DNA from 4 places in the Dryocola baronae genome. Region 1 is predicted to be linked to each of the others. Evidence: predicted binding sites of a transcription regulator. Region 1 holds the regulator's gene; each other region holds the start of a gene.
The links. Region 1 encodes PurR, which represses purine synthesis genes. Its sites were predicted from a motif close to CANGCAAACGTTTGCNTG; they were not measured.
Positions count from the first base shown of each region.

Region 2: epd (erythrose-4-phosphate dehydrogenase) is a predicted target of PurR. The motif match lies at 4,305-4,322, and genes of this name have one in related genera.
Region 3: cvpA (colicin V production protein) is a predicted target of PurR. The motif match lies at 3,071-3,088, and genes of this name have one in related genera.
Region 4: ACSPHG_RS15320 (amino acid aminotransferase) is a predicted target of PurR. The motif match lies at 5,398-5,415, and genes of this name have one in related genera.

Region 1 covers NZ_JBINNY010000001.1:2,270,163-2,278,057, reverse strand. Annotated here, with positions in the region: gene ACSPHG_RS10735 (C40 family peptidase) at 201-1,034, shown strand; gene sodB (superoxide dismutase [Fe]) at 1,158-1,739, shown strand; gene cydH (cytochrome bd-I oxidase subunit CydH) at 1,937-2,026, opposite strand; gene purR (HTH-type transcriptional repressor PurR) at 2,319-3,344, shown strand; gene punR (DNA-binding transcriptional activator PunR) at 3,341-4,279, opposite strand; gene punC (purine nucleoside transporter PunC) at 4,394-5,596, shown strand; gene cfa (cyclopropane fatty acyl phospholipid synthase) at 5,892-7,040, shown strand; gene ACSPHG_RS10700 (PTS sugar transporter subunit IIC) at 7,289-7,895, shown strand, end outside.
Region 2 covers NZ_JBINNY010000001.1:816,929-824,823, reverse strand. Annotated here, with positions in the region: gene tdcA (transcriptional regulator TdcA) at 1-302, opposite strand, end outside; gene fbaA (class II fructose-bisphosphate aldolase) at 715-1,794, opposite strand; gene pgk (phosphoglycerate kinase) at 1,894-3,057, opposite strand; gene epd (erythrose-4-phosphate dehydrogenase) at 3,107-4,126, opposite strand; gene tkt (transketolase) at 4,429-6,420, opposite strand; gene loiP (metalloprotease LoiP) at 6,703-7,461, shown strand; gene speB (agmatinase) at 7,551-7,895, opposite strand, start outside.
Region 3 covers NZ_JBINNY010000001.1:1,499,078-1,506,972, reverse strand. Annotated here, with positions in the region: gene ACSPHG_RS07110 (UbiX family flavin prenyltransferase) at 273-842, opposite strand; gene purF (amidophosphoribosyltransferase) at 972-2,489, opposite strand; gene cvpA (colicin V production protein) at 2,525-3,013, opposite strand; gene dedD (cell division protein DedD) at 3,282-4,013, opposite strand; gene folC (bifunctional tetrahydrofolate synthase/dihydrofolate synthase) at 4,003-5,271, opposite strand; gene accD (acetyl-CoA carboxylase, carboxyltransferase subunit beta) at 5,349-6,269, opposite strand; gene ACSPHG_RS07080 (DedA family protein) at 6,408-7,067, opposite strand; gene truA (tRNA pseudouridine(38-40) synthase TruA) at 7,093-7,895, opposite strand, start outside.
Region 4 covers NZ_JBINNY010000001.1:3,200,632-3,208,526, reverse strand. Annotated here, with positions in the region: gene mukB (chromosome partition protein MukB) at 1-616, shown strand, start outside; gene ldtD (L,D-transpeptidase) at 792-2,678, shown strand; gene mepK (peptidoglycan L,D-endopeptidase MepK) at 2,861-3,409, shown strand; gene ACSPHG_RS15325 (MBL fold metallo-hydrolase) at 3,450-4,097, shown strand; gene ACSPHG_RS15320 (amino acid aminotransferase) at 4,144-5,334, opposite strand; gene ACSPHG_RS15315 (porin) at 5,524-6,624, opposite strand; gene asnS (asparagine--tRNA ligase) at 7,378-7,895, opposite strand, start outside.

The DNA of each region.
Region 1 (7,895 bases):
AATGCCCAATACTCGATCAATAAATCGCCTTCTAAGCCTATAATTGGTTAAATTTTTTGCGCACGGTAACGAAACCCGGCCTCGATACAAAAAGGTTATTAACTTTAATGCGGTATATGCATTAGAATCGGCGGGTTTCGAAAAATCATACGCAGGCATGATGGTCTTCATCGTGCCTTCATTTATCAGGGGATTGTCGAGTGGCGCGGATAACAAAAATCTCTATCACGCTCTGTGCTCTGCTATTTACCTTGCCTTATACACCTTTGACTCACGCGTCTGAGCACGCGCGGCCTGTTGCTGCTCACAAAGCCCACGCGGCGAAGAGCACGGCAAAAGCGAGCAAAGGAAAAGAAAAAACCAGTTCCATCTCTACCAAGAAATCCACTAAGAAAGCAGCCGCTACGGAAAAGAAGAAAACAGCGAAAACTACGCCAGCCGTTAAAAGCAAAACCCTCGCAAAAAACTCCAGTAAAAAATCTTCTTTAAAAACCGCTAAGCCTGCTAAAACCTCAGCCATCGCTTCAACCAAACAGTGCACCAAAGCGCGCAAAGGCCACAAAGCCAAATGCGTGACGGTGAAAGGCGATAAAAATCTGACGATTGCCCAGGCCCACAAGGTCCGCGTGCAGAAAGCGCAGAAAACGGCGATGAACAAACTGATGGGCCAGATAGGCAAACCGTACCGCTGGGGTGGCACCTCGCCTCGCACCGGGTTCGACTGCAGCGGTCTGGTTTATTACGCGTATAAAGACCTGGTTAAGTTCCGCATTCCGCGCACCGCCAATGAAATGTACCACCTGCGCGATGCCGCATCGGTTAACCGTGGCGAACTGGAAAGCGGCGATCTGGTCTTCTTCCGCACCCAGGGGCGCGGCACAGCCGATCACGTTGGCGTTTACGTCGGCAACGGCAAGTTCATCCAGTCCCCGCGCAGCGGTCGCGACATCCAGATTACCTCGCTTAGCGAAGACTACTGGCAGCGCCACTATGTCGGCGCGAAACGCGTCATGACGCCAAAAACCATTCGTTAATCCCTCCCCCTGCCCTTCAACGGGCAGGGTTTCTTCTCCTTTTGCTTATCCTTTCAATTTGTTACCCTAAAGCCACACTAAATGTGGTTATTTAGCTGTGTTCAAAATAATAAGGAGTTTGCAATGTCGTTCGAATTACCTGCATTACCGTATGCGAAAGATGCACTGGTTCCCCATATCTCCGCAGAAACGCTGGAATACCATTACGGCAAACATCATCAAACCTACGTCACTAACCTGAACAATCTGGTGAAGGGCAGCGCGTTTGAGGGTAAATCACTGGAAGAGATCGTGCGCACTTCTGAAGGCGGCGTGTTCAATAACGCAGCGCAGGTGTGGAACCACACGTTTTACTGGAACTGCCTGGCACCCAACGCGGGCGGCGAACCAACGGGCGTTGTGCTGGACGCCATCAACGCTTCATTTGGCAGCTTTGCGGAATTTAAACAGCAGTTTACCGACGCAGCAGTGAAGAACTTCGGCGCGGGATGGACCTGGCTTGTGAAGCGCCCGGACAACAGCCTGGCTATCGTTTCGACCTCAAACGCGGGCACGCCGCTTACAACCGACGCGAAGCCGCTGCTGACGGTAGACGTGTGGGAACATGCTTATTACATCGATTACCGCAACGCCCGCCCTAACTATCTTGAGCATTTCTGGGCGCTGGTGAACTGGGAATTTGTAGCGAAAAACCTGGCGGCTTAAGAGTCGGTGGTTTTTGGTGGATGGCGCTAGCGCTTATTCACCCTACTAAATGCCAAATCTGTAGGTCGAATAAACGAAGTGCCATCCGACATAATGATTATTCGCCCCACCGTTCATCGGCCTTCCGTAGGTCGGATAAGCGCAGCGCCATCCGACAAAAAACAAAAAATTAAGGCCGCAAACGCGGCCTCTTTAAATCAGTGCAGAACGGCGGTTAAGGCACCTGCAACAATCAGGCTCAGAACGATAACCGTGGTGATGACGGAAAATTTCAGATCGGTGCTCATCGTTAATCTCCTTTTAATACCCTACAAACGGTGTGTAGCGTGATTTTCCCACAATCAGCGGCAAAAATCCTCCTGGATTTATGATGATATTGGTTTTCCCTCTTCCACTTTGAGAAAAGATAAGCCAAAATCCCTCGCTAATTTACTGCGTACAATCAATTCAACGCCCTCCTCCCGTTTTATGTCGCCTTCCCGACATGCCGCAGCCCAAAAGTTGCCCAGGAGTTAGCGAACGCAAACGTTTAACAGACGAATTATCAGGAGTTTACGATATGGCCTGGAGTGACATCTAATGGCGACAATCAAGGACGTGGCGAAACGCGCAAACGTTTCCACTACAACCGTGTCACATGTTATTAACAAAACCCGTTTTGTGGCGGAAGAAACGCGCAACGCGGTCTGGGCGGCTATCAAAGAATTACACTATTCGCCGAGCGCCGTTGCGCGCAGCCTGAAAGTTAATCACACCAAAACGATTGGCCTGCTTGCCACCTCCAGCGAAGCACCCTATTTCGCCGAAATCATTGAAGCGGTGGAAAACAGCTGCTTTGAAAAGGGCTACACCCTGATTCTTGGCAACGCGCACAACAACTTCGAAAAGCAGCGCGCCTACCTGTCGATGATGGCGCAAAAGCGCGTCGACGGCCTGCTGGTGATGTGCTCAGAATACCCGGATACCCTGCTGACCATGCTTGAAGAGTATCGCCATATTCCGATGGTGGTCATGGACTGGGGCGAAGCGCGCGCGGACTTCACCGACTCCGTGGTTGATAACGCCTTCCACGGCGGCTATTTGGCCGGGCGTTATCTTATCGAACGCGGCCACCGTGAAATCGGCGCCATTCCCGGGCAGATGGAACGTAATACCGGCGGCGGCCGCCATGCTGGCTTTATGAAGGCGCTGGAAGAGGCGAAAATCGCCATTCCGGAAAATTGGATAGTCCAGGGCGATTTCGAGCCGGAATCCGGCTACCGCGCCATGCAGCAGATCCTCGGCCAGTCCCATCGCCCTACCGCCGTCTTCTGCGGCGGCGATATTATGGCCATGGGCGCGATTTGTGCAGCGGACGAAATGGGCCTGCGCGTGCCGCAGGATATCTCAATTATCGGCTATGACAACGTGCGCAACGCCCGCTATTTCTCCCCGGCGCTGACCACCATTCATCAGCCAAAAGAGACGCTGGGCGAAACGGCCTTCAACATGCTGCTTGACCGCATAGTGAATAAACGCGAAGAGTCGCAGATGATTGAAGTTCATCCTCGCCTGATTGAGCGCCGTTCCGTAGCGGACGGGCCGTTCCGCGACTACCGCCGTTAATCCTCCGTCCGAGCCTGAAGTCCCGCTTCAGGCTCCCTTAACCACTCCTGATTCATCGTCTCGCTATCCCCCAGATAATCTAGCAGCCAGCTCAGTGCCGGAGAGGCGTCATTTTGCCGCCAGGTCAGGCAGCAGGCCGCGTCCGGAAACGGGTTCTCCAGCGCCAGCTCTCGCCACGCGCCGCTGACAAGCCAGGGTCTGGCGATATGCGACGGCACCATGCCGATACACAGCCCCGCGCTCAGGCAGTCCGATCCTGACTCCCAGTCCGGCACCACGACGCGATGCTGGTTGTCCAGCAGCCAGGTGATGCGTTTTGGCAACGAGCGGGAGGTATCCTCCAGTACCAGCGAAGGCCACGAACGCAGCTCCTCGTCGCTCAGCGCGCCCTCACGCTGCGCCAGCGGGTGTTCCGCTGCCACCACGCAGCGCCAGCTCAGCGCGCCCATATCGCGAAACGCGTACCGTCCACCCACCGGAATGGCCTGTGTTGCGCCAATCGCGACCTCTACCCGCCCGTCGGCCAGCGCGTCCCACACGCCGTTGAACACCTCCTGAAAAACGCGCAGTTCGATATCAGGGAAGTGGCGATAGAAATCCAGCACCAGCTGGCGCGTGCGCTCGGGCTTGACGATATTATCGACGGCGATAGCCAGGTGCCCGCGCCATCCGTTAGCGATCTGCTGGCACTGTTGCCGCGTCGTCATCATTTTTTTGATAACAGAACGTCCTTCCTTTAAAAAGAAGGCCCCGGCGGGCGTAAGCTCAACGTCCCTGTGGCGGCGCTCAAACAGCGGAACGGCCAGCCAGTCCTCGAGCTGCCGCACCGTATAGCTGATGGCAGAAGGGACACGGTGCAGCTCCTGCGCCGCGCCGCTAAAACTGCCGTTACGCGCCACGGCGTCTATGACTTCCAGCGAATATTCTGACCACATATTTCTGCCTGCAAATTTTTTGAACGCAATCTACAAATATTAGCGTTTCACAAGCCGGTTTGCACTCCGTACACTCTCGCCGCTATTAACCTGCAAATAACTCAAGAGAAAATTATGCAACCATCAAAAGGATTTCTTATCTGGTTGGCCGGGCTGAGCGTGCTGGGGTTCCTCGCCACCGATATGTATCTGCCAGCCTTTGCCGCTATCCAGCAGGATCTGAACACCGAAGCCTCCGCCGTCAGCGCAAGCCTGAGCCTGTTCCTGGCGGGCTTCGCCTTCGCGCAGCTGATGTGGGGACCGATGTCCGATCGCTTCGGGCGTAAACCGGTTCTGCTGATTGGTTTAGGTATTTTCGCCGTAAGCTGCATCGGCATGCTGTGGGTCGAAAGCGCAACCGCGCTGCTCGTGCTGCGCTTTATTCAGGCGGTGGGCGTATGTTCCGCGGCCGTTAGCTGGCAGGCACTGGTGACCGACTACTATCCGGCAAGCCGTGCTAACCGCATCTTCGCCACGATTATGCCGCTGGTCGGGCTTTCCCCGGCGCTGGCTCCGCTGCTGGGCAGTTGGATCCTCAACCACTTCGAATGGCAGGCTATTTTCGCCACCCTGTTCGCCATCACCCTGCTGCTGATGATCCCAACGCTGCGCCTTAAGCCGCGCACCCAGCATCATCCGCAGACCGATGAAAACCGCGTGAGCTTCCTTTCCCTGCTGCGCTCGCGCGTTTATAGCGGCAACGTGCTGGTTTACGCCGCCTGTTCCGCGAGCTTCTTCGCATGGCTTACCGGTTCGCCGTTCATCCTTAACGCCATGGGCTACAGCCCGGCAGCGATTGGCCTGAGCTATATGCCGCAGACCGTCGCCTTCCTGATTGGCGGCTACGGCTGCCGCAGCGCGCTGCAAAAATGGCAGGGCAAGCAGATGCTGCCGTGGCTGCTGGCGCTCTACACGCTGAGCGTTTTCGCCACCTGGGCCGTTGCCGTCAGCGGCCACGCTAACCTGACGCTGCTGCTTATTCCGTTCTGCATCATGGCGATGGCGAACGGTGCGATTTACCCGATCGTGGTTGCCAGCGCCCTGCTGCCGTTTCCGCAGGCCACGGGCAAGGCCGCCGCGCTGCAAAACACACTGCAACTGGGCCTGTGCTTCTTCGCGAGCCTGATGGTTTCCTGGCTGGTCGCCACCCCGCTGCTCACCACCACCAGCGTCATGCTGGCAACCGTGGTGCTGGCGATGCTTGGCTATCTGCTGCAGCGCGTCAGCCGTGAGAAATCCTGGCAGACCGCCGAGGCCTCCTCCTCGCACGGACAGTAACCCAGGCAATAATGTAATAAATACGTAATTAGCTTGCTAACAATAATCAGTTGAATCACCTGCCGGTCGGGCATATACTCACTACCGGCTCGATTATTATCACTATAATGAATACATTAACGGGAGCCTCAGGGTTCCCGTTTATCTTTGGATAGTCATTTTTTGCGGGCGCTAGCCCCTATCTCTGTTCTACGTCGGATATCAGGCACACGGAATTTTCCGTGCGATTTCTCACATACCGCAAATAGCGTCTACGCTGTTTTAAGGTTCTGGTCACACAGGTGATGGAGAAGCTATGAGTTCATCGTGTATAGAAGAAGTCAGCATACGAGATAATGAATGGTATCGTATCGCGAACGAAATGCTCACCCGGGCAGGGATTACCGTCAATGGCCCTAACCCTTTTGATGTTCAAGTCAAACACCCCGATTTTTTTAAACGCGTCCTGCAAGAGGGTTCACTCGGTCTCGGTGAAAGCTTTATGGACGGCTGGTGGGACTGTGAACGCCTGGATATTTTTTTCAGCAAAGTCATTCGCGCCGGGCTGGAAAATCAGCTCCCGCACCATCTAAAAGACACCCTGCGTATTGCCGCCGCCCGGCTCGTCAATCTGCAAAGTAAGAAACGCGCCTGGATAGTCGGCAAAGAGCATTACGACCTCGGGAACGATCTCTTCTCCCGCATGCTTGACGAACATATGCAGTATTCGTGCGGCTACTGGAAAGACGCCACCACGCTCAGCGAGGCGCAAAACGCCAAGCTCAAAATGATCTGCGATAAGCTTCAGCTTGAGCCTGGCATGACGCTGCTGGATATCGGCTGCGGATGGGGCGGACTGGCCGCGTTTGCCGCGCGCAACTATGGCGTCGCGGTGCATGGCGTAACCATTTCTGCCGAGCAGCAGAAAATGGCCCAGGAGCGCTGTGCCGGGCTGGATGTCACCATTCTGCTGCAGGATTATCGTGACCTGGACATGCAGTTCGACCGCATCGTTTCCGTGGGCATGTTCGAACACGTGGGTCCGAAAAACTACGCCACCTATTTTGACGTGGCTGACCGCAACTTAAAACCGGACGGCATCTTCCTGCTGCACACCATCGGCTCTAACAAAACCGATAACAACGTCGACGCGTGGATAGACAAGTACATCTTCCCTAACGGCTGTCTGCCGTCCGTGCGCCAGATTGCTGACGCCAGCGAAAATCATTTCGTGATGGAAGACTGGCACAACTTCGGCGCGGACTACGATAAAACGCTAATGGCGTGGCATGAACGCTTCCTCGCCTGCTGGCCGGAAATCGCCGATAACTATTCCGAGCGCTTTAAACGGATGTTCAGCTACTACCTCAATGCCTGCGCCGGGGCGTTTCGCGCCCGCGATATTCAGCTCTGGCAGGTGGTGTTTAGCCGCGGCGTTGAAAACGGGCTGCGGGTGCCTCGCTAACCGGGCTTTTGTTTCATCTTTTCGAAGGCGGGTAGCGCAGGCCGATACCCGCCGCATAGCGTTGGATGGCGGCCTGCGCTTATCCAATTGACTTAAATCTGCAAAAATAGTGGTCCCTATCACATTTTCCCCGATATAAACCTCACGATTTTGATCCCGCTAGCAATTCTTCATTGCCTCCATGGAAACCGGTTTCCGTTTTGTTTCACAATCATTTTACTTTCCAGGACATTCGCAAGGACACCGCCATGAGCATGTACCAAAAAATGGTCAATGTGATTGAGCAAAAAGTCACACCAATCGCGGGCACCATGGGCTCACAGCGACACGTCATCGCCATCCGCGATGGTTTTATCGCCGCCCTGCCGTTTATGATTATCGGTTCTTTCCTGTTAGTTTTTATTTTCCCGCCGTTCTCGCCGGACAGCAGCTGGGGCTTCGCCCGGACGTGGCTCAACTTCTCGCTCACCTGGCGCGAACAGCTGATGCTGCCGTTTAACCTCAGCATGGGCGTGATGACGTTCTTTATTTCGGTGGGTATCGGCGCAAGCCTGGGTAAACATTACAAGCTTGACCCGATCATGACCGGGCTGCTGGCCTTTATGGCCTTTCTGCTGGTTGCCGCCCCCTATAAAGACGGCCACATCTCAACGCAGTATTTCTCCGGCCAGGGCATTTTTACCGCGCTGATAACGGCTATTTACGCCAGCGAAATGTACGCGTTCTTAAAGCGCCACAACATTACTATCCGCCTGCCGAAAGAGGTGCCGACCGGCGTGGCGCGCTCTTTCGAGATTTTAATCCCGGTGGTGGTCATCGTGTTTACCCTCCATCCGCTCAACCTTCTGATTGAAG
Region 2 (7,895 bases), 1.5 Mb from region 1:
AAGGAGACGTCTACGACCCCGCTGCCAATCAGGCTGTGCATTTCGCTGCACATATTGCGCATCTCGCGGGTGATGGACTCGGCGTAGGTTAGTAGCACCTTTCCGGCTTCGGTCAGCTTAACGCCGGTATTTTTACGGATGATAAGCTCAAGGCCAAAATAGGTTTCCATGTCGCTGATAATTTTGCTCACCGCAGGCTGGGTAAGACCTAACTGTTTCGCCGCAGACCCAAACGACCCGCTGCGCACAACTTCCTGAAAGGTAACCAGATGCTGTGTTTTAGGTAGGGTGTTATTTTCCATAAAGCTCTGCGCCTAATTAACTTTCCGTGCCGAGGATCATAACGAATTGCACCTGTCATGTTATGTGCTGTGACGCACATTTACCCCATGAATATTTGCGTAACAAGTAAACAAACCAAATAAACCCATTAAAAAACAAAATGATAGATATTTTCTAAGTGGCTTTTATATGATTAAGGTCAACCTTAAGACAGGTAATAAAATAAAGTTATGGTGATAATTAATTTATATCGAAATGACTAAATCGTTCACTATTAACGCAATTAAAGGTGACGAAAACGATTACCCGCAGTTAACCTAAATTAAATCTAAATAGAGTGAAATTATTCTAAAATATTTTTACTACATTATTTTTAAATAATAAAAAAAGCCCGCAATAAGCGGGCTTGATTCAGATCGAAAACTTTCTAAATTACAGAACGTCTACCGCGTTCAGTTCTTTGAAAGCCTGCTCCAGACGAGTGATCATAGAGGTCTGTGCAGCGCGCAGCCATACGCGTGGATCGTAGTATTTCTTGTTCGGCTGGTCAGCGCCTTTAGGGTTGCCCAGCTGGCCCTGCAGGTAAGCTTCGTTTTCTTTGTAGTAGTTCAGGATACCTTCCCATGTTGCCCACTGGGTATCGGTATCGATGTTCATTTTGATAACGCCGTAGCTCACGGAATCTTTGATTTCCTGAGCAGAAGAACCGGAACCGCCGTGGAAGACGAAGTTCAGGCTGTTGTGCGGCAGGTTGTGTTTCTTAGAAACGTAATCCTGAGAATCGCGCAGGATAGTTGGGGTCAGAACCACGTTACCTGGCTTGTAAACGCCGTGTACGTTACCGAAGGAAGCAGCGATGGTGAAACGTGGGCTGATTGCGTTCAGTTTGGTGTACGCGTAGTCAACGTCTTCTGGCTGAGTGTACAGAGCGGATGCGTCCATATGGCTGTTGTCTACGCCATCTTCTTCGCCGCCGGTGCAACCCAGTTCGATTTCCAGAGTCATGCCGATTTTAGACATGCGAGCCAGGTACTTGGAGCTGATCTCGATGTTTTCTTCCAGAGACTCTTCAGACAGGTCGATCATGTGAGAAGAGAACAGTGGTTTACCGGTAGCTGCGAAGTGTTTTTCACCCGCGTCCAGCAGACCGTCGATCCATGGCAGCAGTTTCTTAGCGCAGTGGTCGGTATGCAGGATTACTGGAACACCGTAGTGCTCAGCCATCTGGTGAACGTGATGCGCGCCAGAGATAGCACCCAGGATTGCAGCGCCCTGAGGAACGTCGGTTTTCACGCCTTTACCCGCGATGAAGGCAGCGCCACCGTTAGAGAACTGAACGATAACTGGAGCTTTAACTTTCGCTGCGGTTTCCAGTACGGCGTTGATGGAGTCGGTACCGACGCAGTTAACTGCTGGCAGTGCGAAGTTGTTTTCTTTTGCTACCTGGAAAACTTTCTGTACGTCATCACCAGTGATTACGCCTGGTTTTACGAAATCAAAAATTTTAGACATGTTACGTTGTCCTGTATCGTTGGCCGTTAGAAAAAACTGTGCCGCCCGCGCCTGCAGGCGACCAAAAAACAACGGGCAGGAAACCCTGCCCGTAATCAATTACTTCTTAGCGCGCTCTTCGAGCATCGCTACTGCTGGCAGCACTTTGCCTTCCACGAATTCGAGGAATGCGCCACCGCCGGTGGAGATGTAGGAAATTTTGTCTGCGATACCGAACAGGTCGATTGCGGCCAGGGTGTCGCCGCCGCCTGCGATAGAGAACGCTTCGCTGTCTGCGATAGCGTTAGCAACGATTTCGGTACCTTTGCGGAAGTTCGGGAATTCGAACACGCCAACCGGGCCGTTCCACAGAATGGTTTTCGCGTTTTTCAGGATTTCAGCCAGCTGCTGTGCAGAAGCGTCACCGATATCCAGAATCTGCTCGCCGTCTTTCACGTCGTTGACAGATTTCAGGGTAGCCGTTGCGGACTCGGAGAACTCGGTCGCTACGCGCACGTCAGTTGGAACTGGGATATCACAGGTAGTCAGCAGGCGTTTAGCTTCGTCAACCAGGTCCGCTTCGTACAGGGATTTACCCACGTTGTGGCCTTGAGCGGCAACGAAGGTGTTCGCGATACCACCGCCAACGATCAGCTGGTCAGCAATTTTGGACAGAGAGTCCAGCACGGTCAGTTTGGTAGAAACTTTAGAACCGCCAACGATAGCAACCATTGGGCGAGCAGGTTCTTTCAGGGCTTTGCCCAGCGCGTCCAGCTCTTCAGCCAGCAGCGGGCCTGCACAGGCGATTTCAGCAAATTTGCCAACGCCGTGAGTAGAAGCCTGCGCGCGGTGCGCGGTGCCGAAAGCATCCATTACGAATACGTCGCACAGTGCAGCATATTTTTTAGACAGTGTTTCGTCGTCTTTCTTTTCGCCTTTGTTGAAGCGAACGTTTTCCAGAACAACCAGCTCGCCGGCAGCAACTTCAACGCCGTCGAGGTAATCTTTAGCCAGACGAACCGGAGCAGACAACTTGTCTTTCAGGTAGTTAACAACCGGCAGCAGAGAGAATTCTTCGTTGTACTCGCCTTCGGTCGGGCGACCCAGGTGAGAGGTAACCATCACTTTCGCGCCTTGTTTCAGGGCCAGTTCGATGGTTGGCAGAGATGCACGGATACGTGCGTCAGATGTCACTTTCCCTTCTTTAACTGGTACGTTCAAATCTGCACGGATCAGAACGCGCTTACCAGCCAGATCCAGATCGGTCATCTTAATTACAGACATGGTGAATCCTCTCGTTGATTCTTAAAGTTTTGCAGGCGCACTACGCGCCCTACCTGAAACCACTTGCAGCCATGACTAACGTCGTGTCGAGCATTCGGTTAGCAAAGCCCCATTCGTTATCACACCAGACTAGAGTTTTAATCAGATGTTGCCCACTGACCCGCGTTTGCGTGCCGTCAACAATGGCACTGTGCGGATCGTGGTTAAAATCAGTCGAGACCAACGGTATTTCCGTATAGTCAACTATACCATGAAATGAATCTTGTGCCGCTTTTTGCAGCAACTGATTGACTTCATTAGGTTTTACCGCATTTCGTACCGTCACGCTTAAATCGATGGCGGTGACGTTGATCGTGGGTACGCGCACGGCAATAGCCTCAAAACGATCGTTGAATTGCGGGAAAATACGCGTAATGCCGGCGGCGAGTCGCGTATCGACCGGAATGATCGATTGGCTGGCTGCGCGCGTGCGGCGCAGATCAGGGTGATACGCGTCAATAACCTGTTGATCGTGCATGGCGGAGTGGATGGTTGTTACCGTGCCCCACTCAATGCCGAAGGCATCATCAAGCAATTTGATAATTGGAATTATACAATTCGTGGTACAGGAGGCGTTGGAAACGATGCGGTGCTCGGCAACCACCTCTTCATGATTGACGCCGTAAACCACGGTTGCGTCGAGATCGTTGCCGCCAGGATGGGAGAAGAGAACTTTTTTCGCGCCGGCAGCCAGGTGGGCTTCGCCGTCTGCGCGAGAACCGAATACGCCGGTACAATCCAGCACTACGTCTACGCCCAGCTCGCGCCACGGGAGCGCGGCAATCGTGGGTTCATGCAGCAAACGGATAGTGTCGTCGCCGACCCAAAGCTGGTCGCGTTCCTGACGCACGTCCCACGCGAATCGCCCGTGGCTGGTGTCGTATTTCAACAGATGCGCCATGCCCGCAGCATCAGCCAGTTCATTGATTGCTACGACGGTGATTTCCGCACGGCGACCGGATTCGTACAAAGCACGTACCACGTTGCGCCCAATGCGACCGAAGCCATTAATTGCGATGCGTACGGTCATATCTCTCCTGCCAGAATCCCTTAACGTTGTGGCTGACAGAGTAATGCAGCCACCGCTTCAGGGGAATCCTCGCACTCACGAAACTGCAATTGATTGCTTGATTGTCGAATATTTCATCGACTGAAACGCTTCAGCTATGGTAAGCGAAACGCGGAATAAAGGGAACGTTGGCCCGGGACAGGCAACCGATCTTCTGACATAGGTCACATTTTTGATGGAATAACTGCAACGCTTTTACGGGTGAGGTTGAATAATAAACAAAAAAAACGGGCCGCTAAAGCGACCCGTTTCTAAGGGGGGAATTACAGTACTGCTTTCGCCTGTTTCACCACATTTTCAACGGTGAAGCCAAACTCCTCGAACAGCTGCTCGGCTGGTGCTGACTCACCGAAGGTGGTCATGCCCACAACCGCGCCGTTCAGGCCAACGTATTTGTACCAGTAGTCAGCGATGCTGGCTTCGATAGCAACACGAGCGGCAACGGCTTTCGGCAGAACCGCTTCACGGTAGGCCGCGTCCTGCTTGTCGAAGGCGTCGGTAGACGGCATGGAAACCACGCGCGCTTTGATACCTTCAGCAGACAGCCGGTCCCATGCTGCAACGGCCAATTCAACTTCAGAGCCGGTCGCGATCAGGATTAGCTCAGGCTGACCCGCACAGTCTTTTAGGATGTATGCGCCGCGAGCGATATCCGCCAGCTGCTGCTCGGAACGATCCTGCTGCGCCAGGTTCTGACGGGAGAAGATCAGCGCCGTTGGGCCGTCGTGACGTTCTACCGCGTATTTCCACGCAACCGCAGATTCAACCTGGTCACATGGGCGCCAGGTGCTCATGTTTGGCGTAACGCGCAGGGCAGCAAGCTGCTCTACCGGCTGGTGAGTTGGGCCATCTTCGCCCAGACCGATGGAATCGTGGGTGTAGACCATCACCTGACGCTGCTTCATGAGCGCCGCCATACGCACCGCGTTACGGGCATATTCCACGAACATCAGGAAGGTAGAGGTGTACGGCAGGAAACCGCCGTGCAGCGCGATACCGTTGGCAATCGCCGTCATACCGAATTCACGCACGCCGTAATGGATGTAGTTACCGGCTTTGTCTTCGTTGATAGCTTTAGAACCAGACCAGATGGTCAGGTTGCTTGGTGCCAGGTCGGCAGAGCCGCCGAGGAATTCTGGCAGCCAGTGACCGAAGGCTTCGATTGCATTTTGGGAAGCTTTGCGGCTTGCGATTTTCGCAGGGTTTGCCTGCAGATTAGCGATAAATTCCTGCGCTTTCGCAGCGAATTCAGTCGGCATTTCGCCCTTCATACGACGGGTAAATTCTGCCGCTTCCTGCGGGAAGGCTTTCGCGTAGGCTGCGAACTTCTCGTTCCAGGTCGCTTCTTTCGCCTGGCCTGCTTCGCGCGCATCCCACTGAGCGTAGATATCCTGTGGAATTTCGAACGGAGCGTGTTTCCAGCCCAGCTGTTCGCGGGTCAGTGCGATTTCTGCGTCGCCCAGAGGAGCGCCGTGGGAATCGTGGGTGCCCGCTTTGTTTGGCGAACCGAAACCGATGATGGTTTTGCACATCAGCAGAGAAGGCTTGTCGGAAACCGCCTTCGCCTCTTCAACAGCGCGTTTGATAGCGTCCGCATCGTGACCGTCAACGCCGCGCACAACGTGCCAGCCGTAGGCTTCGAAACGCTTAGCGGTATCGTCGGTGAACCAGCCTTCAACGTGGCCGTCGATGGAGATGCCGTTGTCATCGTAGAACGCAACCAGTTTACCCAGTTTCAGGGTACCGGCCAGCGAGCAGACTTCGTGAGAGATGCCTTCCATCATGCAGCCATCACCCATAAACACGTAGGTGAAGTGGTCAACAATGTCGTGTCCAGGACGGTTGAACTGCGCCGCCATGGTACGTTCAGCAATCGCCATACCTACCGCGTTCGCCACGCCCTGACCCAGCGGGCCGGTAGTGGTTTCAACACCCGCGGTGTAACCCACTTCCGGGTGACCAGGGGTTTTGGAATGTAGCTGACGGAAGTTCTTCAGCTCTTCGATCGGCAGGTCATAACCTGTGAGGTGCAGCAGGCTGTAAATCAGCATAGAGCCGTGGCCGTTAGACAGCACGAAGCGGTCACGGTCAGCCCAGGCTGGGTTCTGCGGGTTATGGTTCAGGAAATCACGCCACAGGACTTCGGCAATATCAGCCATGCCCATAGGGGCACCCGGATGACCGGATTTGGCTTTTTGAACTGCGTCCATGCTGAGCGCACGAATAGCATTGGCAAGCTCTTTACGAGAGGACATTTTCACTCCAGATCGGATGGTTGAAGGTCACGCCTTGTTTTACGACTTGACTACTAAGCGTTATGGGCTACGCCCGAAAAAGTGCCCACAATGTACCGCAAGCCGTGGGTCATGTACATGGAGCATCCTTTTGTCCCGGTAAGAAATCTCTGGATCACGCTCGCATGTTGCGCAAGTAGCTGCGCGCGCTTCGTTATCTTCTTTATACTGAGCATTATTCAGCGCCAACGTGGGCGCTGAGCTTGCCCTTGGGCTGTTGAAACTAATAAAGGAAGACTGGCCATGAAGATGCGCCCTATTTTACTAAGCCTGACGCTCGCCACGCTGCTGAGCGGCTGCCAAAACATGGATTCCAACGGTTTGCTAACCTCCGGCGCGGAAGCCTTTCAGGCCTACACGCTAAGCGATGCGCAGGTTAAAGAGCTGAGCGACAAGTCCTGTGCGGAGCTGGACAGCAAAGCGACTATTGCCCCGGCAACCAGCGACTACGCGAAACGCCTGACCAAAATCGCCAGCGCGCTGGGCGACAACATCAACGGCATGCCGGTGAACTATAAGGTTTACGTCACCAAAGACGTCAACGCCTTCGCCATGGCTAACGGCTGTATCCGCGTCTACAGCGGCCTGATGGACCTGATGAACGACAACGAAGTAGAAGCGGTTATCGGCCACGAAATGGGCCACGTCGCGCTCGGCCACGTGAAGAAAGGCATGCAGGTTGCGCTGGGCACAAACGCCGCGCGAGTCGCCGCCGCTTCAGCCGGTGGCATGATTGGCAGCCTGTCGCAGTCGCAGCTTGGGGATTTGGGTGAAAAACTAGTGAACGCGCAGTTCTCGCAGCGTCAGGAATCAGAAGCCGACGACTATTCCTACGATCTGTTGCGCAAACGCGGGATTAACCCGATTGGTCTGGCAACCAGCTTTGAGAAGCTTGCCAAGCTGGACGAAGGGCGTCAAAGCTCAATGCTTGACGATCACCCTGCTTCCGCCGAACGCGCGCAGCATATCCGCGATCGCATGGCGGCAGATGGTTTGAAGTAACTAAGAGGTAAGTCGGGTAGGCGGAGCGCCACCCGACGTAACGGGTGGATAGCGCGTTTGCGTATCCACCCAGCAAACCTGGCGGTAAATTACTCGCCTTTCTTCGCCGCCTGGATATACAGCATTTCCAGCGCCAAAGTCGCACCTGCCAACGCGGTGATTTCAGACTGGTCATAGGCCGGAGCGACTTCCACCACGTCCATACCCACGATGTTCAGATCCTTCAGGCCGCGTACCAGTTTCAGCGCGCGGTCAGAGGTCAGGCCGCCGATTACCGGCGTACCGGTACCGGGCGCGAAAGCAGGGTCCAGACAGTCGATATCAAAAGTCAGGTACACCGGCATATCGCCAACGATCTGCTTAACCTGCGCCAGAATGTCGTCCACGGTGCGGTCGTTCACCTGGCCCGCGTCCAGAACGGTGAAACCGTTGTC
Region 3 (7,895 bases), 770 kb from region 1:
CTCTTATTATGTGTCACGTCGCGTTGTGTTTGGTGGTGCAGACGGTGAGTTGCAGTTCTCATGCCAAATATCCCGGCGTAAAAGAATGCGCGTCGTTTTATGTTAATAAAACGTTGCAACTCTGTCGTCTGGTTGAAAGATAGCAGGTCTGGCGAAGGGGCAAAGCGTTTCCAGAGCAAAATGCGGACTAAATCTTCTAAAAGCGATCGGGGTTACAAAATCGCCCCAAATTGATGCAGGCGGTTTTGTGATGCACCGCGTTGGCGCGGCTTTTATGCTCCCTGCCAGCGCGTAAATAAATCCTGCGGCAGGTCGATAGCAAACTGATCCAGCACGCGGTTTACGGTCTGGTTAATAAGGTCATCGAGACTTTCAGGGCGGTGATAGAAGGCTGGCACCGGCGGCATAATCACCGCGCCAAGCTCGGCGGCCTGGGTCATCAGGCGCAGGTGGCCCAAATGCAGCGGCGTTTCACGCACGCAAAGCACCAGCGGGCGGCGCTCTTTTAGCACCACGTCGGCGGCACGCGTCAGCAGCCCGTCTGTATAACTGTGAACAATGCCTGAGAGCGTTTTAATAGAACATGGCAATACAACCATGCCGTGGGTCTTAAAAGAGCCTGAGGAGATGCTGGCGGCGATATCGCGGGCGTCATGAACCACATCCGCAAGGGCCTGAACGTCGCGCAGGGAGAAGTCGGTTTCTAAGGCGAGCGTCTGGCGCGCGGCGTTGCTCATGATGAGATGGGTTTCCACTTCCGGCACCTGTTGCAGCACCTGAAGCATGCGCACGCCGTAAATTGCGCCGCTGGCACCTGAAATCCCAACAATTAACCGTTTCATGTTTTTACGCCCGTAGAATTCATTTGGGCTGACTTTGCCGCAAGACGGGGCGGGATGCAACCGGAAGGCGTATTGGCAGGAATGGATAGGGCGGATAAGCGAAGCGCCATCCGCCGCTATGAAATATGCTTAACCTTCGTTATGCATCTCTAAGTTTTCCACTTCGTTCTGACGCAGCAGCGCTTTGGAATCGTCATTGCGCAGCGACTCGAGGTATTCGAGATATTCGTGGTCAACGTCTTTGGTCACGTACACGCCGTTGAACACCGAGCATTCGAACTGGGTGATGTCCGGGTTCTCAACGCGCACCGCTTCGATCAGATCGTCCAGATCCTGGAAAATCAGCCCGTCCGCGCCGATGATCTGGCGGATTTCGTCAACCTCACGCCCGTGAGCGATCAGCTCGTTGGCGCTTGGCATATCGATACCGTAAACGTTCGGGAAGCGGATTTCCGGTGCGGCGGAAGCCAGGTAAACCTTCTTCGCGCCTGCTTCACGCGCCATCTCGATAATCTGCTCTGACGTGGTGCCGCGCACGATGGAATCGTCCACCAGCAGCACGTTCTTGTCGCGGAATTCAGCACGGTTGGCGTTGAGCTTGCGGCGCACGGACTTACGGCGCAGCTGTTGACCCGGCATGATAAACGTGCGGCCAACGTAGCGGTTCTTCACAAAGCCCTGGCGGTACGGCTTGTCCAGAATACGGGCAATTTCCAGGGCGATGTCGCAGGAGGTTTCCGGAATCGGGATCACCACGTCGATATCCAGGTCTTCCCACTCGCGGGCAATCTTCTCACCGAGCTTTTTACCCATTTCAACGCGCGCGCTGTAAACGGAGATTTTGTCGATGAAGGAATCCGGGCGCGCAAAGTAGACGTACTCGAACAGGCAAGGATTGCTGACCGGGTTGTCGGCGCACTGGCGGGTGAATAGCTGCCCAATTTCTGTGATATACACCGCTTCGCCCGGCGCGATATCGCGCAGGAACTCAAAGCCCAGGGTATCCAGCGCCACGCTTTCGGAGGCAACCATATATTCGGTGCGCCCGTCGCCCAGCTCGCGTTTGCCCATCACCAGCGGGCGAATGCCGTTTGGATCGCGGAAGGCGACCATGCCGTGACCGATAATCATCGCCACGCAGGCATACGCCCCGCGAATCTGGCGGTTGGTGGCGGCGATGGCGGCAAAAATGTTGTCTGCTTCCAGCGGATAGTTGCGGAAGTTATCCAGCTCGCTGGCAAAGATATTGAGCAGGATTTCTGAATCAGAGGTGGTGTTAATGTGACGGCGTTTCTCTTCGAACAGCTTTTTGCGCAGTTCGTGGGCGTTGGTCAAATTACCGTTGTGCGCCAGAGTAATACCGTAAGGGGAGTTAACGTAGAAAGGCTGCGCTTCTGAAGCGCTCGAGCTGCCAGCGGTCGGGTAACGGACGTGGCCGATACCCATATTCCCCTGCATACGTTGCATGTGACGGGCTTCAAATACATCACTCACCAGGCCATTTGCTTTGCGAAGGCGGAAGCAATTTAAAGCATCAATGGTGACGATGCCTGCGGCATCCTGCCCACGGTGCTGGAGCACCGTTAACGCGTCATAAATCGACTGGTTGACCGGCATAAAACCGGCGATACCGACAATACCGCACATGTTGTCTTTTCCTCATTAAGCCACGACCCCCCGCCCTATGGCCGGGGTAAGAAACTTGACGAGCTTTGCAGATAGTCAAAGAACCATCTGATGATGAAACTGAATTGCGGAATAAGCTGCGACTTTTGCCAGTCGTCGCTCTTCGAAAAACCGGTGAACGTATCGAGAAAGAACAGAATGGCGGCGACTATCAGCGCACCGCGTAGTGCTCCGAAACAGATCCCCAACACCCTGTCTGTACCCGACAGGCCGGTTTTCTCCACCAGCGCGCTAATCACATAATTGACGATCGCGCCGACGATGAGCGTTGCGATAAACAGTATCGCGATAGCAATTCCATTACGTACCAGTTCGTCTTCAAAGCCTGTGAACCAAACTGACAGGTAAGTGTAGTAATGACTGGCGACAAAGAAAGCGCATCCCCAGGTCACCAGCGATAAAGCTTCGCGAACAAAGCCGCGAATCACACTAATCAGCGCCGAAAAGCCGATAACAGCAATAATGGCGTAATCTATCCAGACCATGACCAAATCTCGCGTCAAAGCACCCTGACGTCCAGTTCGGGGCGCATTCTAACAGAAAAAGAAAACGTTTGCGTAGGGATTTCCTTCCCCCGCGTAAATAAATAATGGCGTTGAAAAAATGCTCAACGCCATTAAAAAGTTGCCTGTTTTTACCGGCTTTTGCTGTGAGTTACAGGGAGGATAAGCGACCGTGCCATCCATCTGATTATCACCTGATGGCGGATGGCACTTCGCTTATCCGCCCTACAAAACCCTCAACGCGCAAGCTTTAGCGCACCGTGTAATTCATCACCACGCCGTTCAGCCCGGAAATCGAGTTCAGCTCGCTAAGCGAGGACTTCAACTTGTCTTTCGAAGCGTCCGGCCCGACCAGAATACGGGTAATTTTACCCTGTACCGGCGTCGACGGAGAGGTATAAACACGGAAGCCAGCGCCGCGAAGTTTACCAACAATTTCATTCACTTTGTCGGCATTTTTAAGCGCGCCGAGCTGGACGACATAGGCTTTGCCCGTCGGTGCGGTTTCGGCTTCTGCCTGCTTCACGGGCTTCTCAACCTGCACCGGCTGTTCGTTGCTCATCGCCAGGCGTTCCTGGGTTTGGTCCACCTGCGGCTTGCTCTGCGGTTTTTCGACCGGCTTAGGCTTTGGCTTTTCGGCAACGGGCTTCGGCTGCTGCGGTTTTTCGCGGGTGATAGGCACCTCGTCGATATCCGCGCCGTTTTCGCCCGGCAGCGCCGCTGAATCTATGCCTGGCGCAAAAGCGTTTCCAGCCTGCACTTCCGCCGCCGCCCCTTCAGGAGGCTGTGAAGGCAAGGCCTGCGTTGCCGCAGGAAGCATGTCAGGCTCGTCGGTGTCCCCCGGTTTTGGCACCAAAGGAATCGCCGCAAATTCGTCCTGATAATGTTTCTTCTGGCCGTCAAGCAGGCCGGGCAGCACGATAACGCCCAGCGCGACCAGGATAATGGTCCCGACTAATCGGTTTTGAAACTTACTCGCCACCTGTTCTCCCCGCGTCCAGCGCTTCCATTACGTGGGCTACCGTGTGGAATGAACCACACACCAGCACGGTGTCATTCGCCGTGGCGGCAGCCATCGCTGCATGCCAGGCCTGAGCCACGCTGTCGTAGATTTCTCCAGACCCAAGGTGTTCCACCAGCTGTTCAGCCGTGGCCCCGCGCGGCCCTTCCAGTGGAGCACAATACCAGCTATCAACCTGGGCTGCCAAACAGGCCAGCGTGCCCGCAATATCTTTATCGTGCAGCATGCCGATAACCGCCAGCACGCGGCCCCGTTTTGGCAAATCTGCAAGCCTGCCCGCAAGATAGGCCGCTGCATGTGGATTATGCGCCACGTCGAGAATGACGCGCGGTGCCTCAGAAATAATCTGGAACCGGCCCGGTAAAGTGGCGTTTTTGATGCCTTCGCGGATAGCGGTTTCGCTCACGTCCAGCTCGCTTGCGCGCAGCGCGGCCAGTGCCGTTGCTGCGTTAGGCTGCGGGACAAGCGGCAGCGGCAGCCCCGCAAGCGCGCCCTTCGCGTCTTTAAAACTCCAGCCGGATGGCTCGACGCTATACGACCAGTCAACGCCACGGCGCAGCAGTTGCGCGCCCTTCTCGGCCGCCACGTCCGCAATGGTCTGCGGCATATCCGGCTCGCCAACAACGGCAGGTTTACCGCCGCGGAACACGCCCGCCTTTTCGCGGCCAATGCTTTCACGATCCGGCCCCAGCCAGTCGGTATGGTCCAGCGCGATGCTGGTCACCACGGCAACGTCGGCATCCACGATATTTGTCGCGTCCAGACGACCGCCGAGGCCGACCTCCAGAATCACCACGTCCACATTGAGCTGCTTAAACAGCAGCAGCGCGGAAAGCGTGCTGTATTCGAAATAGGTCAGAGAGGTTTCTCCGCGCGCGGCTTCTATCTGCGCAAACGCCGCGGTGTGATAAGCCTCATCCAGCTCTTCGTTCTGAATGCGCACACGTTCGGTGTAGCGCACCAGATGCGGGGAACTGTAAACGCCGACGCTAAAGCCTGCGGCCATTAACACCATTTCTAAGGTGCGGCAGGTCGTGCCTTTGCCATTGGTTCCGGCGACGGTGAAGACCGTTGGGGCAGGTTTTAACACATCGAGCGTGGCGGCGACTTTTTTGACGCGATCGAGACCGAGTTCGATAGTTTTAGAATGGAGGTTTTCCAGATAATAAAGCCACGTGGCCAGGGGCGACGTGGCAAGAGGTGCGTGAAGTTTTTCCATGATGCCCGTTCTATCCACGGTTCAATACGGTTCAAGAAAAAAGGCAGTTCCGCGAGCGGCCCTGCCTTTGTTGACTATCAGGCCTCTTGACCCTGTTCCGGAGTTGGCGGAACCACTACCGGCTCGCGCGGTGCTTCCGCGCTCGGGGCTGGCAGGTTCATGAACTTCGCCAGCACGCGGGCGAGCTTCAGACGCAGCTCCGGACGGCGGACGATCATATCGATCGCGCCTTTTTCGATCAGGAATTCGCTGCGCTGGAAGCCCGGCGGCAGCTTTTCACGCACGGTCTGCTCGATAACGCGAGGACCGGCAAAGCCGATCAGCGCTTTCGGCTCGGCGATGTTCAGGTCGCCCAGCATCGCAAAGCTTGCAGACACGCCGCCCATGGTTGGGTCGGTCAGCACGGAGATATAAGGCAAACCACGTTCCTGCATTTTCGCCAGTGCAGCACTGGTTTTCGCCATCTGCATCAGCGACATCAGCGCTTCCTGCATACGCGCACCGCCGGAGGCGGAGAAGCAGATCATCGGGCAGTTATCTTCCAGCGCCTGCTCAACGGCACGAACGAAGCGCGCGCCAACAACGGAGCCCATTGAACCGCCCATAAAGGCAAATTCAAAGGCGGCAGCGACAACCGGCATACCGTGCAGCGTACCTTTCATGACGACCAGAGCGTCTTTCTCGCCGGTTTCTTTCTGAGCGGAAGCCAGACGATCTTTGTACTTTTTGGAATCTTTGAACTTCAGCACGTCTTTCGGCTCAAGCTCACTACCCAGTTCCACCATAGAGTCTTCATCTAACAGACTGTGCAGACGCTCGCGCGCCGCCATGCGCATATGGTGATCACACTTCGGGCAGACCTCAAGATTGCGTTCCAGCTCGGCACGGTACAGGACCTGGCCGCAGCTGTCGCACTTGGTCCACACCCCTTCAGGGATGCTCGCCTTACGGGTGGGGGTGATATTGCTCTTATTGAGAATTCGTTCAATCCAGCTCATTGATGACCTTTCTGCTTGAACCTGGTCGATGCCAGTTTTTCTGCGGCAGTGTGACCTGCCCCAGACCATAAATGGTGCTCATTAAAACATAACGGCCCGCGACTTTGGACAAAAAAGTGGTCGAACCGCGCGATGGAGTTATTTTTGCAGCCGCGCCGCGGCGCGTTTGTGGCGAATAATTTCGATGATGCCCGGCAGAACCGACAGCACGATAATTGCCACAATTAGCAGCTTCAGGTTTTCCTGCACAAACGGCACGTTGCCGAACAGGTAACCGGCGTAGGTGAATAACAGCACCCACAGTAACGCCCCGACCACGTTATACATCGCAAAGTGGCGATAGGACATGTGCCCCATGCCCGCGACAAACGGTGCGAAAGTTCGCACAATCGGAACGAAGCGCGCGAGGATAATCGTTTTTCCGCCGTGACGCTCGTAAAAAGCATGCGTTTTGTCGAGATAGCTGCGGCGGAAGATCTTCGAGTCCGGGTTGCTAAAGAGCTTTTCGCCAAAAAGCCGCCCGATAGTGTAGTTCACGGCGTCGCCGACGATGGCGGCAATCACCATTAAAATCACCATGGTGTGAACGTTCAGATCGTTGGTCGGCAATGCGGCAAGCGCCCCCGCCACGAACAGCAGCGAATCACCCGGCAGGAAAGGCGTAACCACCAGCCCCGTTTCGCAAAACAGAATTAAGAACAGGATGGCGTAAACCCACATGCCATACTGCGCGACAAGCTCCGCCAGGTGCACATCAATATGCAGAATAAAATCAATAATAAAGCGGATAAAATCCATAGTGATTTACCTTTCTCGACTGTCGTCAGTCCGCTAAAAACAGTGGACCCATTGGGGGGTTAGGTAACGCAAAATGTTCGGGATAATCAACGGACACCAGATATAAGCCTTCCGCTTTACCCGTCGCCGCCGCAAGCTTACGGTCTTTTGCCGCCAGCAGTTGCGCCATCCAGTCTTCCGGCTGGTTGCCGCAGCCGATTTCCATCAGGCTGCCGACGATATTGCGCACCATATGGTGAACAAAGGCGTTTGCTTTTATGTCCACCACCACATACGAACCGTAGCGGGTCACGTTGATGTGCATCAGGTTGCGCCACGGCGTACGCGACTGGCACTGCACCGCACGGAACGAGGTGAAGTCGTTCTCGCCCAACAGACACTGCGCCGCGCGATGCATACGATCCGCATCCAGAGGATGATAAAAGTGCGTCACCCCCTGCCCCATCACCGCCGGGCGCAGGCGCTGGTTATAAATTATATAACGGTAGCGGCGCGCCGTTGCGCTGAAGCGGGCGTGGAAATCGTCCGGCACAGCTTTAACCCAACGCACCGCGATGTCACCAGGCAAATTCGCATTTACGCCCAGCGTCCACGCCGCGTCTTTGCGCTGCATACGCGTTTCGAAATGCACAACCTGCCCGGTGGCGTGAACGCCCGCGTCGGTACGCCCCGCACAAAACACGTTAATCGGTTCGTTTGCGACCTTTGAGAGCGCTTTTTCAAGCTTCTCCTGCACGCTACGCACTTCGTTCTGGCGCTGCCAGCCGTAATATTTACTGCCGTCGTACTCAATGCCGAGCGCAATCTTGTGAAGAGGGTTTTCTGACA
Region 4 (7,895 bases), 930 kb from region 1:
CGTTCGCGAAACTCATGCCACGCTGCTGAACGTGCTTTCCGAGCAGCACGAGCAGCATCAGGATCTGTTTAACAGCAATCGCCTGAGCTTCTCCGAAGCCCTTGCGAAGCTTTACCAGCGCCTGAATCCGCAAATCGATATGGGCCAGCGCACGCCGCAGACCATCGGCGAGGAGCTGCTGGACTACCGCAACTATCTGGAGATGGAGGTTGAAGTTAACCGTGGCACCGACGGCTGGCTGCGTGCGGAAAGCGGGGCGCTTTCTACCGGTGAGGCTATCGGTACCGGGATGTCGATTCTGGTGATGGTTGTTCAGAGCTGGGAAGAAGAGTCGCGCCGACTGCGCGGGAAAGACATTTCGCCTTGCCGTCTGCTGTTCCTTGATGAAGCGGCGCGTCTGGATGCGAAGTCCATCGCCACGCTGTTTGAACTTTGCGAGCGTCTGGAAATGCAGTTAATTATTGCAGCGCCGGAAAACATCAGCCCGGAAAAAGGGACCACCTACAAGCTGGTGCGTAAGGTCTTTAACAACCACGAACACGTGCATGTCGTTGGCCTGCGCGGTTTCGCGCCGCCGTTGCCTGAGGCTTTGCCGGGTACGGCTGAAGCCTCCTGATCCTCATCATCTCGCGTTTTAACACAGCGGGCTACGGCCCGCTTTTTTACGCATGAAGGTTCTTAATCTTTAATTTTATTTACATTTATACGGGCATTTGAATTTTTCTATTTATATACTGATAGAAGCATCAGCGTAACGCTGGTGAAATTAACAGTTAAACAGGGGGCAAGGGATGTTGCTTACAAAGTTGAATGGGTTTCGAGTGTCGGCAGTGGCTTATTGCCTGGCGCTCAGTCTGGCTCCGCTGTTTACGGTACAGGCACAGGATCAAGAGCCTGCCGTCGTTCCATCCGACAGCTCCGCCGTTACGGCGCAGCAGCCGACGGAACTTGAGCAGCCGCTGGCGCAGTCGGCCGCAACCGCGACGATGGCAGGAATTTTGTCGCCTGATTCTGCGTCAATGTCTGCTGCACAAAGCCGCTCCCAGCTTATGGGGCAGCTCCCAGCCGGTTACACGCCGGTCTATCTCAATGCGCTTTCCGCGTTTTATGCCTCACGGGATATGAAGCCCATGTGGGAAAATCGCGACGCGGTGCAGGCTTTCCAGCAGCAGCTGGCGGAGCTGGCAATCGCCGGCATCCAGCCGCAGTTTACGGCCTGGGTTGAGCTGCTCACCGATCCGTCCGTTACCGGTATGGCGCGTGACGTGGTGCTTTCCGACGCGATGATGGGCTATCTCCAGTTCGTGTCCGGCATCCCGACCGAGGGCAACCGCTGGCTCTACAGCGCTACGCCGTACAAGATGAAGACTGCACCTCTCTCGGTCATTAACCAGTGGCAGGTGGCGGTCGATCAGGGCACCCTGGTTAGCTTCATCGCTACCCTCACCCCTCAGCATCCGCAATACGCCCAGATGCATAAATCGCTGGTTCACCTTTTATCGGACACCCGCCCGTGGCCACAGCTTTCTGCGAAAGAAACGCTTCGCCCGGGGCAGTGGAGCAAAGATGTCCCCGCGCTGCGCGAAATCCTTGCCCGTAGCGGCATGCTTCAGGTTGAACCCGCTATTCCATTACCCGGCGATGACCGTAGCAACACGGCCACCGCAGCGGCGGTAAGCCCGTCGGCTATCGCTATCGAAGGTGAAGAAAAAGCGCAGGACGTTCCGGCAGCGAATACCGGTAAGAAAAAAGCAACTGCAGCCGTACGCAGCGCCTATAGCCGCGAGCTGGTTGAAGGCGTGAAGCGCTTCCAGAAGTGGCAGGGGCTGGGTGCAGATGGTGCCATCGGGCAGCTGACCCGCGACTGGCTGAACGTTACGCCGCAGCAGCGGGCCTCGCTCGTGGCGCTGAATATCCAGCGGTTACGCCTGCTGCCGAACAAGCTTGATACCGGCATCATGGTAAACATCCCGAACTATTCGCTGGTCTATTACCTCAACGGTAGCGAAGTGTTGGCCTCAAGGGTTATCGTCGGCCGTCCGGATCGTAAAACGCCGATGATGAGCAGCGCGCTCAACAACGTGGTGGTTAACCCACCGTGGAACGTGCCGCCTACGCTTGCCCGAAATGATATTCTGCCTAAAGTCCGTCAGGACCCGGGTTACCTGGATCGCCACGGTTATAGCGTGCTGCGCGGCTGGAGCAATAACGCTGAAGCCATCGACCCTTACCGCGTGGACTGGGAAACCATTACCGCTAGCAATTTACCGTTCAGGTTCCAGCAGAAGCCGGGCACGCAGAACTCGTTAGGGCGTTACAAGTTCAACATGCCGAGCTCTGATGCTATTTATCTGCACGATACGCCGAACCATAATCTCTTCCAGAAGGACGCTCGGGCGCTGAGCTCCGGCTGCGTGCGCGTCAATAAGGCGTCCGAGCTGGCAAATATGCTCTTGCAGGATGCGGGGTGGAACGACACGCGTATTTCCAGCCAGCTGAAAGACGGCAGCACCAAATACGTCAATATTCGGCAGACGATACCGGTTAACCTTTATTACCTAACGGCTTTTGTGGGCGAGGACGGGCGCACGCAGTATCGTACAGATATTTACAATTACGATCTCACCGCGCGATCTGGCGCACAAATCCTTTCAAAAGCCGGGTCTTTGATCCGTTAATTGCAGTAATACTAATGAATTAGTGGTCGTAATTAGGGTAAAACTCAGCCGGGTGCCTTGCAGGGCCCGGTTTATCTGGGTTTTACGTACCTTGACTCATTCTTATTTGGCAGTTAAGGTGCCATGCAGTGCGCCAGAAGTGCATATTATTCGACCATTTTTTACCTGTAGACCTGGACATCATGGACAAATTTGACGCTAATCGCCGCAAGCTGCTGGCATTAGGCAGCGTGGCATTGGGTGCCGCGCTGTTACCTAAGCAAGCGTTTGCAACCCTCTCGACACCGCGCCCGCGCATTTTAACCCTCAACAACCTGCACACCGGTGAGACGTTAAAAGCCGAGTTCTTCGATGGCAGAGGCTATATTCAGGATGAATTAGCAAGACTTAACCATTTCTTTCGTGACTATCGCGCGAACAAAGTTAAGTCCATCGATCCCAAGCTGTTCGACCAGCTTTATCGCTTGCAGGGATTATTAGGAACCAATAAACCCGTGCAGCTCGTCTCCGGCTATCGCTCGCTCGATACCAATAATGAACTGCGTGCCCACAGCCGCGGGGTGGCGAAAAAAAGCTACCACACGAAAGGGCAGGCCATGGATTTCCATATTGAAGGGATTTCGTTAAGCAATGTACGCAAAGCGGCATTATCTCTGCGCTCAGGTGGTGTAGGATATTACCCAAGCAGCAACTTTGTGCATATTGATACCGGGCCATTGCGGCACTGGTAAAACAACGGAATCCGGCGCTTTTTGCCGGTAATGGAGCAGCATGAATTATCACATTATTCCGGTAACGGCTTTCGCCCAGAACTGTTCTTTAATCTGGTGTGAGGAAACACAGCAGGCCGCTATTGTCGATCCCGGTGGTGAAGCGCAGAAGATTATCCGCGAAGTCGCGGACAAAGGCGTCGTTGTCGGCCAGATCCTGCTAACCCATGGTCATCTTGATCATGTGGGTGCCGCCGCCGAGCTGGCCGCCCATTACGGCGTGCCGATTGTCGGGCCTGAAAAAGCAGATGATTTCTGGCTGCAGGGTTTACCGGCCCAAAGCAGGATGTTTGGACTGGATGAGTGTTTACCGCTGACGCCGGACCGCTGGTTGGATGAAGGCGAGACCGTGTCCGTCGGCAACGTGACCCTGCAGGTGCTGCACTGTCCTGGGCATACGCCCGGTCATATCGTCTTTTTCGACGACAGATCTAAACTGCTGGTATCCGGGGATGTGATTTTCAAAGGCGGAGTGGGGCGCAGCGATTTCCCACAGGGTGACCACGCGGCGCTAATCGACTCCATCAAGCGTAAGCTTTTACCGCTTGGCGATGACGTGACCTTTATTCCCGGACATGGCCCGCTTTCAACGCTCGGCCACGAGCGCCTGCATAATCCTTTCCTGCAGGATGAGTTACCGGTCTGGTAAAACAAAAAGAGCCGCATTAGCGGCTCTTTTTTTATCTCAACTCGGCTTACAGCACGGCAACAATCGCTTCACACAGCGGTGCCATGTTGTCCGGCGTCATCCCGGCGACGTTCACACGACCCGATGCCACGGCGTACACGCCAAACTCTTCGCGCAGACGCAGAACCTGCTCTTTGGTCAGACCGCTAAACGAGAACATGCCGTTCTGGTTGATGATGAAGCTGAAGTCGCGGTTTGCGCCTTTCTCTTGCAGAGTATTCACAAACAGCTGACGCATGCGGTGAATGCGCTGGCGCATATCCGTCAGCTCCTGCTCCCACAGCGTACGCAGGGCATCGTTGCTCAGGATGGTTGCAACCACCGAAGCGCCGTGCGCCGGCGGGTTGGAATAGTTAGCGCGGATAACGGACTTCATCTGGCTGAACGCGCGGTCAACGGTATCGGCATCTGAGGCAACCAGGGTGCAGGCACCTACGCGTTCGTTATACAGGCCAAAGTTCTTGGAATAGGAGCTGGCAACGATCAGCTCTTTGTGGCTTGCGGCGAACACGCGCAGGCCTTCAGCATCTTCTTCCAGACCGCGAGCGAAGCCCTGGTAGGCGAAATCAAACAGCGGTAGCCAGCCCTTTTCATGCGACATTTTCGCAAGCGCCTGCCATTGCTCTAACGTTGGATCGATACCGGTTGGGTTGTGGCAGCAGCCGTGGAACAGCACCACGTCACCCGCTTGCGCCGCCTGCAGGCTGCCGATCAAACCATCGAAATCCAGAGAGTGGTTTTCAGCGTCGTAATAGGCGTATTCACACACTTCGAGGCCCGCGGAATTAAACACGCTTTTGTGGTTCGGCCAGCTTGGGTTGCTCACCCATACGCGTTTAGCAGAGGTGTTTTTTGCCAGGAAATCAGCCGCAACGCGCAGTGCGCCGGTGCCGCCTGGGGTTTGCGCCGTACGAGCACGTTTGGCTTCGCTTACGGCATTACCTTTACCAAACAGCAGTTCCTGAGTGCAGCGACCGAACTCGGGAATACCGTCTATGCCGAGGTAGTTTTTGGTGTTCTCGTTTTCCAGCAGAAAAGCTTCGGCTTTTTTAACGCTGGTCAGAACCGGCGTTTTACCAGTCTCATCCTTATAAACCCCAATGCCGAGGTTAATTTTAGTCGGGCGGTCATCGGCACGAAACAGATCGGCCAGGCCAAGAATTGGATCGGCAGGGGCAGCGGTAATGTTCTCAAACATGACGAGGTTCCATTGTGATATCGAGGGGGAGAAACGCTTTCAGGTTAACTGCTGTTTACTTAAATGCCAACCGTTTGCGACAAAAAGAAACCACCGGCTTCACAGGTTGGTTAATTCCACTTTTCAGGCATAAAAAAACAGGGCCGTAGCCCTGTTTTCTCGAATTCAGGCAAACAAGTTGCCGAATAATTAGAACTGGTAAGTCACAGCCAGAGCAACCTGGTCGTCTTTGCCGTTCACTACGCCAACGTTGTCGGTGTAGGAGTTGCTGTCCATCAGGTTCAGCTGGTAGTCAACGAAGATGTTGAAGTTTTTGTTGAAGTAGTAAGTTGCACCGATTTCAACGAATTTCTGCAGGTCAGCATCGCCGCCGCCGAAGCCGCCACGTGCCAGCAGGTCTTTACCTTTGGACTGAACGTATGCCACGGATGGACGCAGGCCGAAGTCGAACTGGTACTGGGCAATCGCTTCAAAGTTCTGAGTTTTGTTAGCGAAGGTACCGTCTGCTTCACGGGTAGTGTTCAGCGTTTCAGCATAGGTCGTTGCGAGGTAGATGTTGTTCGCATCGTACTTCAGACCAGCACCGTAGGCTTCAGCACGGTCGCCTTTGCCATCGAGTTTCTGCTGCAGGGTACGTGCGGAGTTGCTGTATGCAGCAATCACACCGAAGCCTTCGCCGAAGTCATAGCCCAGAGAGTAACCTACGCCGTCGCCGTTAGAGGTACGAACGTCGTCGCGGTCGTTTTTACCCTGGTACTGAACGCCGAAGTTCAGGCCATCAGCCAGGCCGAAGAAATCAGAGTTACGGTAGGTCAGAACGCCGGTAGTACGGCCAGTCATGAAGTTGTCTGAGTAGTTAGCCCAGGTCATACCGGAGAAAGAAGGCGCCATGTCGGTGTAAGAGTCAACATCGTAAACGATACCGTAGTTACGGCCGTAGTCGATGGAACCGGCGTTAGCGATTTTCAGACCAGCGAAGGCCAGACGAGTACGAGTTGAGTTGTTTGCACCCTGCTCAGCTTCAGCAGAGCTTGCGTAAGCACGGTATTCCCACTGGCCGTAACCGGTCAGTTGGTCATTAATCTGAGTTTCCCCTTTGAAACCAATCTGCGCGTAGGTGCTGTCGCCGTTGCTGGTGTTGTCACCAGAAGTCACGAAGTCGTGCTCGCCTACAACTTTACCGTACAGATCCAATTTGTTGCCGTCTTTATTATAGATTTCTGCAGCGTTTGCTGCACCGGCTACCAGCAGAGCAGGGATAACCACTGCCAGAATATTGCGCTTCATCATTATTTATTACCCTCATTGGTTTTTATGAACACCTGCCACTGCCGTCAATAATTCTTTACGGAACTATTGATGAGAGTTTGGTGTCTTTCTGTATCTGTCAGGCATCTTTCCATTCATGAAACCGTTTCGCTAGCCTGAAAGTGCTACAAATATCCAAACTGAGTTACAAAAAGAAAATATGTGTAACTAAATATGTATTTTATGGAACTTTGTGAACCAATTCAAATTTCGGATGTGTTTGGCGATTTAATTAGCGATAGCTAACATATATATATGAATTACTTATGATTAATCCGCATAACGGCAAGTTGCTGCTGAGAAACATTCACATTTAGCAAAATTTTGTCGAGATTTTGGATGTCCAGACATCTGTGCAAAATTTGTGCAAATATGCTAAGTAGGCGCTTTCCGGATAAATCCTGGCAAAAATGAGGGTAATTTTGTGAATGACTATTTCACAGACATACTTCGTTACGGGGAGGGTTCGGAATGGGGTTGAAATTGACAATTGCTTAATCTTCGTTGAAGAAAAACAACCTTTGACTCGTAGACAAAAGAAAGGCCAGCAGAGCTGGCCTCAGACTGATGACAAACCTCTTACGTCCACGACAGGAGCCTGTATCACCAAGAAAATCACCAGGAAAATCAATTTATTGATTTTCGGCTGATAATCACAAAGAAGGAAAAACCACGTTTTTTCCTTCTTTGTTCGCAATTAAGGCCAGCATTGCTGGCCTTGGTAATAAATGAAGCTTAGAAGTTCGCGTTGCGCGGCGTACGTGGGAATGGAATCACGTCACGTACGTTCTGAACGCCGGTCACATAGGCAATCAGACGCTCAAAGCCGAGGCCGAAGCCGGAGTGCGGCACGGTGCCGTAACGGCGCAGGTCGCGATACCACCAGTAGTCTCCTTTATTAAGACCCATTTCAGCCATACGCGCGTCAAGCACGTCCAGACGCTCTTCTCGCTGGGAACCACCGATGATTTCACCAATGCCCGGTGCCAGCACGTCCATCGCAGCGACGGTTTTACCGTCTTCATTAAGGCGCATATAGAACGCCTTAATGTCTTTCGGATAGTTTTTCACAACCACCGGCGCTTTGAAGTGCTGCTCTGCCAGGTAACGTTCATGCTCGGAGGAAAGGTCGACGCCCCAGTAAACCGGGTTTTCGAACTTCTGGCCGCATTTTTCAAGGATGGCAACCGCGTCGGTGTAATCCACCTGCGCGAAGTCGGCGTCGATGAAACGTTGCAGACGCTCAACGGCAT